2 regions of the Streptomyces cinereoruber genome follow, and region 1 is predicted to be linked to the other one. Evidence: riboswitches for the same ligand, from Rfam matches in the RefSeq annotation. Region 1 holds a riboswitch; the other holds the start of a gene.
The links. A riboswitch is a leader RNA that binds a small molecule or an ion and turns the genes downstream of it on or off. The one in region 1 is predicted to bind cobalamin.

Region 2: linked by a shared signal. The riboswitch ahead of cobN (cobaltochelatase subunit CobN) and the one ahead of CP977_RS23105 (ribonucleoside-diphosphate reductase subunit alpha) in region 1 are both predicted to bind cobalamin.

What each region holds. Positions count from the first base shown of each region.
Region 1 covers NZ_CP023693.1:5,091,212-5,096,961, forward strand. Annotated here, with positions in the region: gene CP977_RS23105 (ribonucleoside-diphosphate reductase subunit alpha) at 1-1,508, opposite strand, end outside; cobalamin riboswitch at 1,639-1,761, opposite strand; gene mctP (monocarboxylate uptake permease MctP) at 1,940-3,565, opposite strand; gene CP977_RS23115 (DUF3311 domain-containing protein) at 3,562-3,816, opposite strand; gene CP977_RS23120 (helix-turn-helix transcriptional regulator) at 3,936-4,916, opposite strand; gene CP977_RS23125 (MMPL family transporter) at 5,005-5,750, opposite strand, start outside.
Region 2 covers NZ_CP023693.1:3,783,306-3,789,055, reverse strand. Annotated here, with positions in the region: gene CP977_RS16895 (precorrin-2 C(20)-methyltransferase) at 1-809, opposite strand, end outside; gene CP977_RS16890 (precorrin-8X methylmutase) at 812-1,462, opposite strand; gene CP977_RS16885 (cobalamin biosynthesis protein CobG) at 1,459-2,712, opposite strand; cobalamin riboswitch at 3,051-3,189, shown strand; gene cobN (cobaltochelatase subunit CobN) at 3,228-5,750, shown strand, end outside.

The DNA of each region.
Region 1 (5,750 bases):
CGGGAGTTGGAGCGGCCCGCCTGCTCGGTCGGGTAGAAGTTGATGTCCACGACCCGGTCGAGGAAGGTGACGGCCGTGCGGACGGTCGCGTCCAGGCGCTCCCAGTCGATGTCCGAACCGACCACGAACGCGCCGAGGTTGACCGAGCCCAGGTTGCAGACCGCGGTCTCGCCGTCGTCGGTGACCTCCAGGATCTCCGTGCAGAGGTTGGAGGAGTGGACGGTGTGGCCGGGCTCGGCGGTCTGGTTGGCCGTCCGGTTCGAGGCGTCCTTGAAGGTCATCCAGCCGTTGCCGGTCTGGGCCAGGGTCCGCATCATCCGGCCGTACAGGTCGCGGGCCGGCATCGTCTTGCGGGCCAGGCCGGCCGCCTCGGCCTTGCGGTAGGCGGCGTCGAACTCCTCGCCCCACAGGTCCACCAGCTCGGGCACGTCCGAGGGGGAGAACAGCGACCACTCGGCGTCGGCGTTCACCCGGCGCATGAACTCGTCCGGGATCCAGTGCGCCAGGTTCAGGTTGTGCGTGCGGCGCTGGTCCTCGCCCGTGTTGTCGCGGAGCTCCAGGAACTCCTCGATGTCCGCGTGCCAGGTCTCCAGGTAGACGGCGGCGGCGCCCTTGCGGCGACCGCCCTGGTTCACGGCGGCGACGGAGGCGTCGAGGGTCTTCAGGAACGGCACGATGCCGTTGGAGTGCCCGTTGGTGCCCCGGATCAGCGAACCGCGGGCGCGGATGCGGGAGTACGAGAGGCCGATGCCGCCCGCGTGCTTCGAGAGGCGCGCGACCTGGTGGTAGCGGTCGTAGATGGAGTCCAGCTCGTCCTGGGGGGAGTCCAGGAGGTAGCAGGAGGACATCTGCGGGTGGCGGGTGCCGGAGTTGAAGAGCGTGGGGGAGGACGGCAGGTAGTCCAGGCGGCTCATCAGGCCGTACAGCGCGGCCACCTCGTCGAGCGCGCGGACGCTCTCGTCCTCGGCCAGACCGCAGGCGACGCGCAGCATGAAGTGCTGCGGGGTCTCGATGACCTTGCGGGTGATCGGGTGGCGCAGCAGGTAGCGCGAGTAGAGGGTGCGCAGGCCGAAGTAGCCGAAGCGGTCGTCGCCGGCGCGGTCGATGGTGGCGTCGAGGCGGTCGGCGTGCAGCGCGACGAACTCGGCGGTGCGGTCGGCGATCAGGCCCTCGCGGTGCCCGACGGCCACCGAGGAGGAGAAGTTCACCGAGCCCTGGGAGGCGGCCTCGTCGGCGATGGTGATGGTGAGGAGCCGGGCGGCGAGCCGGGAGTACGCCGGGTCCTCGGCGATCAGGCCGGCGGCCGCCTCGGTGGCCAGCTCGCGCAGCTCCGCCTCGTCCGCGGCGGCGCTGCGGCCGCGGAGCGCGGCGGCGGCGACCCGGCCGGGGTCGGTGTCGGGGAGATCGGCGGTGAGGTCGGTCAGGGTCCGCAGCAGTACGGTCCCGGGGCCGTCGCTCTCGACCGCGGAAGCCTCGGCCGAAGCCGGATCGGCGGGCGCGATGGTCACGTGGGGGCTCTCCCTCGCTCGGCTCGGGGCCTCGGCGGGGGCAGGCGGACGGGCGGGCGTCCACGCACGACGCGCCGCGTCCACCGGCCCACTCCGCGAGGCCCGGACGTCTGTGGCACCCGGAACGGAAGGACCGGGCGCACTGTCGGCAGGTGTTCGGACTCACCCCGGACGAAACCGCACGAAGTACACCGTTGCGGGACAGTTCCGGATTCGCGCCGGATTCCCCTGCGTCGACAGCGAGGACGAGCATACATGTGGTGGACGCCGCTCGTGGCACCCCCCACATGTTGTGTCGTCCCCTGGACGGGACTTGGGCGCGGAACTCCGGGGAACGGGCGCGCGGAGACCGTCCGCCGGGGGACGCGACGGGGCCCGGGGCCTCCTGGTGGAGGTCCCGGGCCCTTGCGGCGGCGGTGGCGGCGGTGGGGTCAGTGGGTGGGCGCGGTGGCCTTCTCCATCTCGGTCTTCACGCCCGGGTCGCCGGCGTCGGCCGTGTAGTCCGACGGGGAGGTCTCGTCGACGCCCTCGGGGGCCTTGACGGCCTTGAGGACGAAGGTGAGGACCACGGTGACCACGACGTTGAGGACGAAGGCGGTGAGGCCGATGTAGCCGATCTCGCCGATGCCCGGGATCTCGGCGGAGGAGCCGCCGAAGTGCTTCTGGGTCGGGCTGGCGACGCCGTACGCGGCGACCGTGCCGTACACCATGCCGACGGCCCAGCCGGCGAGCAGCGCCCAGCGGTGGAACCAGCGGGTGAACAGGCCGCCGACCAGGGCCGGGAAGGTCTGCAGGATCCAGATGCCGCCGAGCAGCTGGAAGTTGATCGCGACCGTCTTGTCCATGGTGAGGACGAAGGCGAGCGCGCCGACCTTCACCAGGAGCGAGACGATCTTGGAGACCTTGGTCTCCTGTGCCGGGGTGGCGTCCGGCCTGATGAAGTCCTTGTAGATGTTCCTCGTGAAGAGGTTGGCGGCGGCGATGGACATGATCGCGGCCGGGACGAGCGCGCCGATGCCGATCGCGGCGAACGCGACGCCCGCGAACCAGTCCGGGAACATGGTCTCGAAGAGCTGCGGGATGGCGAGCTGGCCGTTCTTCACCTGGATCCCGGCGGCGATCGCCATGAAGCCCAGCAGCGCGAGCAGGCCCAGCATCAGCGAGTACAGCGGCAGGATCGTGGTGTTGCGGCGGATGACCTCGCGGCTCCGGGACGACAGGGTCGCCGTGATGGAGTGCGGGTACATGAAGAGCGCGAGCGCGGAGCCGAGCGCGAGCGTCGCGTACGTCCACTGGCCGGCCTCGCCGGGGACGAGCGCGCCGCGCGGCTTGTCGGTCGCCGGGTTGGTCTGCGCGAAGGCCTCGCCCGCCTTGCTGAAGATCTCGTCGAAGCCGCCCAGCTTGATCGGGATGTAGATGATCGCCACCGCGATGACGATGTAGATCAGGGTGTCCTTGACGAAGGCGATGAGCGCGGGGGCGCGCAGGCCCGAGGAGTACGTGTAGGCCGCGAGGACGCCGAAGGCGATGAGCAGCGGCAGGTCCTTGACGAACCAGTGGGTGTTCTCGCCGCCGCCGACGCCCATCACGTCCAGGACGGCCTGGATGCCGACCAGCTGGAGCGCGATGTACGGCATGGTGGCGAGGATGCCGGTGAGCGCCACCGCCAGCGACAGGCCCTTGGAGCCGAAGCGGCCCCGGACGAAGTCGGAGGTGGTCACGTACCCGTGCTTGTGCGAGACCGACCACAGGCGCGGCAGGAAGGTGAAGATCAGCGGGTAGACCAGGATCGTGTACGGGACGGCGAAGAAGCCGGCCGCGCCCGCCGCGTAGATGGCCGCCGGGACGGCGACGAAGGTGTACGCGGTGTAGAGGTCGCCGCCGAGCAGGAACCAGGTCACCCAGGTGCCGAAGGACCGGCCGCCGAGGCCCCACTCGTCGAGGCTGTGCTCGTTCTCGGCCCTGCGCCAGCGCGAGGCGAGGAAGCCCATGACCGTGACGGCCAGGAAGAAGAAGATGAAGACGGCGAGTGCCACGCCGTTCACGCCGTCCTTCATCGCGCGTCACCCCCCTTGCGGGCGCGCTGGTCCCGCTGCCACAGCTTGTAAGCGATCATGGTGAGCAGGGTGGAGACCAGGACCCAGAGCATCTGGTACCAGTAGAAGAAGGGGATGCCGGCGAAGAGGGGTTCGGTCTTCGCGTAGGAGCTCACCCAGAGCATCGCCACGAACGGGGCGACGAGACAGAGCGCGATCACCACCCGCAGGGGGGTGATGGGCGGTTGTTTCCCTTGTGTCGCTTCTGACATGGCGATGTCGTCCCCTCGCTGATCACCTCGGTAGTGCTGGGGAAATCTAGGGGACGCGTCCGCTTCATGGAACCCCCGTCCGCATAACGGGTCCGATGTGGCGGGCGCGGGCGCGGGCGTCAGAGCCAGCCCTCCTTGGCGGCCCGCACCCCCGCCTCGAACCGGCTGCGCGCGCCGAGCCGGTTCATCAGTTCCGAACTCATCCGGCGGACGGTCCTCAGCGAGATGCCCAGCCGCCGGGCGGCGATGTCGTCCGTGCAGCCGATGCCCAGGAGCATGATCAGCTCCCGTTCCTGGGGGGAGAGGTCGTGCTCGTCGCGGCGCGGGCTCTCGCCGAAACCGGTGCCCGCGTCCCACAGGCGGTCGAAGAGCACCACGAGCGCGTGGATCAGGCCGGGGCTGCGCACTTCGAGGGCGCCCGCGCGTCCGTCCTCCGGGTCGAGGGGGACGAGCGCGGCCTCGCGGTCGACGATCACCATGAGCATCGGCACCACCGGCACGGTCCGCGCCTCGCCGCCGAGTTCGCAGTACCAGCGCACGTACTCGACGGTCGGCGGGTCGTTGCGGAAGCTCTCCTGGTAGATGGAGCGGATCTTCACCCCGCGCTCCAGGGCGAGTTGGTCGAGCGGCTGGCTCGCGTCCATCGTGTCGGGGAGCTGGGCCCCGCCGGGCAGCAGGGAGAGGCACTCGGTGCGGGCGTTCGCCGCGAGGCCCTCCAGCCGCTCGCGGACGTCGTCGAGGCCGGTGATGCGGTCCACGATGTCGGGCCGGACCCTCCGGGGCCGGGCCGCGTACGAGGCGAGGATGCCGTCCACCGCCCGTCCGGCCCGCTCCACCTGGCGTCTGCGCCTGCTCAGTTCGGCCTCGGCGCGGGAGAGCAGGAAGGAGAAGCCGACGTCGGGGTCGAAGGGCTCGACCTCGCCGGAGGAGTCGTCCATCAGGACGAGCTTGAGGTCCGCGAGGCGGGCGAGCGCCTCGCGGACCTCCTCCTCGGGGCGGTCCAGATGGGCCGCCATCTCCGCCGCGTCGTACTCGGGCCGCTCCAGGAGCAGGCGGTAGACGGTCTCCGTCGACTCCTTTATGCCGAGCGCCTCCAGCATCACTCTCTCCCCCTCGTCACGTTCCGTCGCGCGACCGACCGCGTTCGTGATCGCGGTCGTCGATGCTAGAGGGGGAAACGGTCTAGGTCTAGACCAATCGGGTGGCGTTTCGGTGTACGGACCACCGCCCCGCCCCCGGCCGCACCCGCACCCGGCCCGCCAGCGCGTCGCCCACCGCACCCATCGCGAACCCGGAGACCAGCAGGGCGAGTTCGACCTGGGGGCCGATCCCCACCGCGAGCACCGCGAGCGCGCCCGCGCCCGCCGCCACCGGCCCCGCCCGTCCGGGACCGCCCGCAGCCGAGGCCGTCGAACGCTCCAGGGACACGCAGAACGCGAAGGCCCCCACCACGAGCGGCACCCAGCCCGTCACCGCCCCCGTGTCCGCCGGGCCCCACTGCCACACCACCACGAGGCCTCCCGCGGAGACCCCGGCCGCGAGGAGCGCGCCGCACACCGACCGTGCCGCCGCCCCCGGCGCCCGCGTCCGGCCGACGAGCACCCCGAACGCGGCCAGGGCCGCCAGCGGGACCGCGTACGGCAGCAGCCCGTACACCCCCTCCACCAGATCGGTGTCCACCACGCCCGAACCGCCCACCAGCGCACCGGAGCCGGCGAACGCCGAACGCAGCGCCGCCACCGTCCCCGCGCCGGCCGCCGTCATCGGCTCCGCCACCGGCACGACCACGACCAGGGCGGTGCCGGAACGGCGCCACTCGGCGGCCTCCGGAGCCGCTGCCAGCAGCACCCCCGGGACCCGGGCCGCCCGCGCGGCCACCGCCTCCGCGTCCGCGTCCTCGGGGACCAGGACCTCCAGCGGGTTCAGCACCCCCG
Region 2 (5,750 bases), 1.3 Mb from region 1:
GTCAGCCAGGGCGCGCCCGCCGGGCCCGTGCCGACCACGACGACCTCGCCCCGCTCCCGTACCGGCGGCTCCTCGTCGATGCGGGAGGGCAGCACGGCGACCGAGAAGTACGGGACCGACTCCGGGTCCACGTCCGCCAGGCGCTCCGTCCGCTCGCCCGCCATGAACGCCCGCTCCACGTACCGCGCGTCCTCCAGGCGCCCGGCCCGCTCCAGGGCCCGCCGCACGGTGGGGAAGGTGCGGCCCAGCTTCATCACGACCGCCGAGTCCGTGCCCGCGAGCCGGGCCGTCAGCTCGTCCTCCGGCAGCGTGCCCGGGACGATCGTCAGCACCTCCTCCGCCTCGCACAGCGGCTCCCCGAGCCGGGCGGCGGCGGCGCTCACCGAGGTCACGCCGGGGATCACGGTCGTGTCGTAGCGGTGCGCGAGGCGCTTGTGCATGTGCTGGTACGAGCCGTAGAAAAGCGGGTCGCCCTCGGCGAGGACCGCGACCGTGCGGCCCGCGTCCAGGTGGGCGGCGAGGCGGGCCGCCGCCTCCTCGTAGAAGTCGTTCAGGGCGCCCCGGTAACCGCCCGGGTGGTCCGTGGTCTCCACCGTGAGCGGGTACATCAGCCGCTCCTCGACGTGGTCCTCGCGCAGGTGCGGGGCCGCGATCGAGCGGGCGATGGAGCGCCCGTGGCGGGCCGAGTGGTACGCGACCACGTCGGCGGACGCGATGGCCTTCACGGCGGCGAGGGTCAGGAGGTCCGGGTCGCCGGGCCCGAGCCCCACGCCGTACAGCTTGCCGACGGTGCTTCCGGCCGGGGTCACGGTCACTGCTGGATCTCCGCTTCGTGCGCGAGGGCGTTGATCGCGGCGGCCGTCATGGCGCTGCCGCCGCGCCGGCCCCGGACGACGAGGTGTTCGAGGCCGAGGGTGTTCTCGGCGAGGGCGTCCTTGGACTCGGCGGCGCCGATGAAGCCGACCGGTATGCCGAGGACGGCGGCGGGCCGCCCCGCGCCCTTCGCGACCATCTCCAGGAGGTGGAAGAGGGCGGTGGGCGCGTTGCCGATGGCGACGACGGAGCCTTCGAGGCGGTCCCGCCACAGTTCGAGGGCGGCGGCGGAACGGGTGGTGCCCAGCTCGGCGGCGAGGGCCGGGACGGACGGGTCGGAGAGCGCGCAGAGCACCTCGTTGTCGGCGGGCAGCCGCTTGCGGGTGACGCCGCTGGCGACCATCTGCGCGTCGCAGAGGATCGGCGCGCCCGCCCGGAGCGCGGCGCGGGCGCTCGCGACGACGCCCGGCGAGTACGCGATGTCCTGGACGAGGTCCGTCATGCCGCAGGCGTGGATCATCCGGACCGCCACCTGGGCGACGTCGGCGGGCAGGCCCGTGAGGTCCGCCTCGGCGCGGATCGTGGCAAAGGAACGGCGGTAGATCTCCGTGCCGTCCTTCTCGTAGTCGAACATCCTGTTCTCGCTCATCTCGTTGTACGGGGCGCGGTGCGGGGTGCGGTACGGGCCGTGGTGACCGCGGGGGTCAGGTCGGTACGGGGGACGGGGGCGCCGTCGACCAGGTAGCCGCCGCCTGGGGCGGCGAGGACGTCGACCCAGTCGCCGTGCGGGTGTCCGCAGCGGCGCTCGCAGCCGGAGTAGTGGACGGGCAGGCCGGGACGGCCGGGGACCGCGTCCGCCCGCACGTCCGCGAGGGACTTGGCGCAGCCGGGCCGCCCGGTGCAGGCGCTGACGCCGACCCAGGGGGAGTCGGGGCGGGTGATCAGGCCGTGCGCCTCCAGGCCGGACAGCCGCCCGGGGTCCGCCCCGACGACGACGGCCCCGCGCCAGGGCGTGAACCGCACCTCGTCGGCGGGCAACAGGGCCCGCAGCCGGCCGGCGGTGAACCGGCCGAGGGGGGCGAGGACGTGGAGGGAGGCGGGGCCCAGGGGGCCGGGGGCGAGGGCGGGGGGTGCGCCGTGGGGCGGCAGGGGCTCCCGTACGGGCTCCGCCGCGATCCCGGCCGTCGTGAGCGCCGCCCGGACGTCCACCCCGGAGCCCTCCGGCAGTTCCCGGACGCGCCAGGCGCCCGTACCGGCTTCGCGGGCGGCGGTCAGGAAGGCGCGGGCGGCGGCGAGGGCGGCGCGCGGGGCGTCGGCGGCGGCCACGCGCACGGTCCGGTCGCCGAGGCGCAGGAGCGCGGCGCCGGGGGCCACTGCGACCAAGGTCACATCCCCGCCGAGGCCGGTGACGTCGCCGCGGCCGTCGTCCAGGACGAAGAGGAACCGGCCCGAGAGCGCGGCGGCCCAGGGCGCGGCGCAGAGCCGTTCGTCCAGCTCGCGGGCCCACAACTGCACGTCGGCCGCGCCGAGTCCGTCGAGTCCTGCGGCCGGGGAGGCCACGATGTTGCGGACGCGCTCGTGGGTGGGGGAGGGCAGCAGGCCCGCCTCCGCCAGGAGCGCCGCGAGCTCCGCCCCGCAGTCGCCGGCCAGGCCGCGCAGCTCGGCGTTCCCGCGCGAGGTGACGCTGATCCGCCCGTCGCCCAGGGTCTCGGCCGCGTGCGCCAGGACCTCGACCTGACGTGCCGTCAACCTCCCTGCGGGCAGCCTCAGTCGGGCCAGGTGCCCGTCGTCGGCGGAGTGCAGCCGCAGCGCCCCGGGGCAGGCGTCGCCGCGCTCCCGCGCACGGGGTGCGCCGGGGGCGGGCGTCGGGGTCGGGGTGGGCGGCATGGCGGCGAGCATACCCACGGGAAACCGAGGGCCGACGGGGTGTGACCGGCCTGACTCGGAGCGCCGGGCGGGGTGCGCGAGTCGGCCGTCCGGTCTTCCGGCGGGGGTGCGGCGGAGGCCCGCCCGGCCTGCCGGCGGGAACGAGCCGACGGGCCGTCCGGTCCTCCGGCGGGGTGTGCCGACGGGCTGTCCGGTCCTTCGGCGGGGGTGTGCCGACGGGCCGCTCGGCCCTCCGGCCGGGATGCGCCGCCGGCCGGGCCTCCGGCGCGGAAGCACCGTCCCGCCGTCCGCCCCCGGGCCCGGTGTGATCCGTCCGACCCTCCCGCTCCCTCCAGCCCCCACGGCCCACGATCTAGGATGCGAGTCGGCATGGGGTCCCAGGACCCCGGGGAGGAAGCCCGGTGAGATTCCGGCGCGGTCCCGCCACTGTGAGCCGGCCCGGCGCCATCGGGCCGGTGAGTCAGGAACTCCTGCCGTCCACACGACCACCCGGGGCGCGGACAACCCCGAGGAAGGCCTGCCTCGCCATGCTCCTGCTGCTGTCGCACTCCGACACCGACCTGCTCAGCGCCCGCGCGGCCGGCGGCCCGGTCGAGTACCGGTTCGCCAACCCCTCCCGGCTCCCGCTCGCCGATCTCGACGGCCTCCTCGACGGCGCCGACCTCGTCGTCGTCCGCCTCCTCGGCGGCCTCCGCTCCTGGCAGGACGGACTCGACGCGATCCGCGCCGCCGGAAAGCCGGTCGTCGTGCTCAGCGGCGAGCAGGCGCCCGACGCGCAGCTGATGGAGGCGTCCACCGTGCCCGTCGGCGTCGCCACCGAGGCGCACGCCTACCTGGCGCACGGCGGCCCCGCCAACCTGGAGCAGCTGGCCCGCTTCCTCTCCGACACCGTCCTGCTCACCGGCCACGGCTTCGAGGCCCCGGCCGCCGCCCCCACCTGGGGCCCGCTGGAGCGGACCGCCCGGGACGGGGACGGCCCGACGGTCGCCGTGCTCTACTACCGCGCCCACCACATGAGCGGCAACACCGCCTTCGTCGGCGCCCTGTGCGACGCGATCGAGGACGCGGGCGCGCGGGCCCTCCCGCTGTACGTGGCGTCCCTGCGCGCGCCCGAGCCGGAACTGCTCGACACCCTCCGCACCGCCGACGCCATCGTCACCACCGTGCTCGCGGCGGGCGGCACCAAGCCCGCCGAGGCGCAGGCCGGCGGCGACGAGGAGGCCTGGGACGCGGGCGCGCTCGCCGCGCTCGACGTGCCGATCCTCCAGGCCCTCTGCCTGACCGGTTCGCGGTCCGCGTGGGAGGAGAACGACGAGGGCCTGTCCCCGCTGGACGCCGCCAGCCAGGTCGCCGTCCCCGAGTTCGACGGGCGCCTGATCACCGTCCCGTTCTCCTTCAAGGAGATCGACGAGGACGGCCTGCCCGCGTACGTGGCGGACGCCGAGCGCGCGGCCCGCGTCGCCGGGATCGCCGTGCGGCACGCCCGCCTCCGGCACATCCCGAACGCCGAGAAGAAGCTCGCGCTGGTCCTCTCCGCGTACCCCACCAAGCACTCCCGCATCGGCAACGCCGTCGGCCTCGACACCCCCGCCTCCGCCGTCTCGCTCCTGCGCCGGCTGATCGAGGAGGGGTACGACTTCGGGCCCGCCGAGGAGCTGCCCGGTCTGGTGTCGGGCGACGGCGACGAGCTGATCTACGCCCTCATCGAGGCCGGCGGCCACGACCAGGACTGGCTGACCGAGGAGCAGTTGGCGAAGAACCCGGTCCGCATCCCGGCCGCCGACTACAAGCGCTGGTACGCCACCCTCCCCGAGGAGCTGCGGACGCAGGTCGAGGAGCACTGGGGCCCGGCGCCCGGCGAGATGTTCCTCGACCGGTCGCGGAACCCGGAGGGCGACATCGTGCTCGCCGCCCTGCGGCGCGGGAACCTCCTCGTCCTCATCCAGCCGCCGCGCGGCTTCGGCGAGAACCCGATCGCGATCTACCACGACCCCGACCTGCCGCCGTCCCACCACTACCTGGCCGCCTACCGCTGGATCGCGGCCCGCGCCGAGGACGGCGGCTTCGGCGCCGACGCCATGGTGCACCTGGGCAAGCACGGCAACCTGGAGTGGCTGCCCGGCAAGAACGCCGGCCTGTCCGCCGCCTGCGGCCCGGACGCGGCCCTCGGCGACATCCCGCTGGTCTACCCGTTCCTGGTCAACGACCCGGGCGAGGGCACCCAGGCCAAGCGGCGCGTGCACGCCACCCTGGTCGACCACCTGGTGCCGCCGATGGCCCGCGCCGACTCGTACGGCGACATCGCGCGCCTGGAGCAGCTGCTCGACGAGTACGCGCAGATCTCCTCCATGGACCCGGCGAAGCTGCCCGCGATCCGCGCCCAGATCTGGACCCTGATCCAGGCCGCCAAGCTCGACCACGACCTGGGGCTCGAAGAGCGCCCGGAGGACGACGGGTTCGACGACTTCCTGCTGCACGTCGACGGCTGGCTGTGCGAGGTCAAGGACGCCCAGATCCGCGACGGCCTGCACGTCCTCGGCGGCGCCCCGACCGGCGAGGCCCGGGTCAACCTGGTCCTCTCCATCCTGCGCGCCCGCCAGATCTGGGGCGGCACGCAGGCGCTGCCGGGTCTGCGCGAGGCCCTGGGCCTGGACGAGTCGGCCGCGACCCGCACCACCGCCGACGAGGCGGAGGCGAAGGCGCGCGAGCTGGTCGAGGCGATGGAGGCGGCGGACTGGGCGGTCGAGGCGGTCGAGTCGGTCGCGGCCGACCACGGCCCCGACGTCCGGGCCGTGCTGCGGTTCGCCGCCGAGCAGGTCGTGCCGCGCCTGGCCGCCACCACCGACGAGCTGGCGCACGCCGTCCACGCGCTCGACGGCGGCTTCGTCCCGGCCGGCCCGTCCGGCTCCCCGCTCCGGGGCCTGGTCAACGTCCTGCCGACCGGCCGCAACTTCTACTCCGTCGACCCGAAGGCCGTCCCCTCCCGGCTCGCCTGGGAGACCGGCCAGGCGCTCGCGGACTCGCTCCTGGAGCGCTACCGCACCGACAAC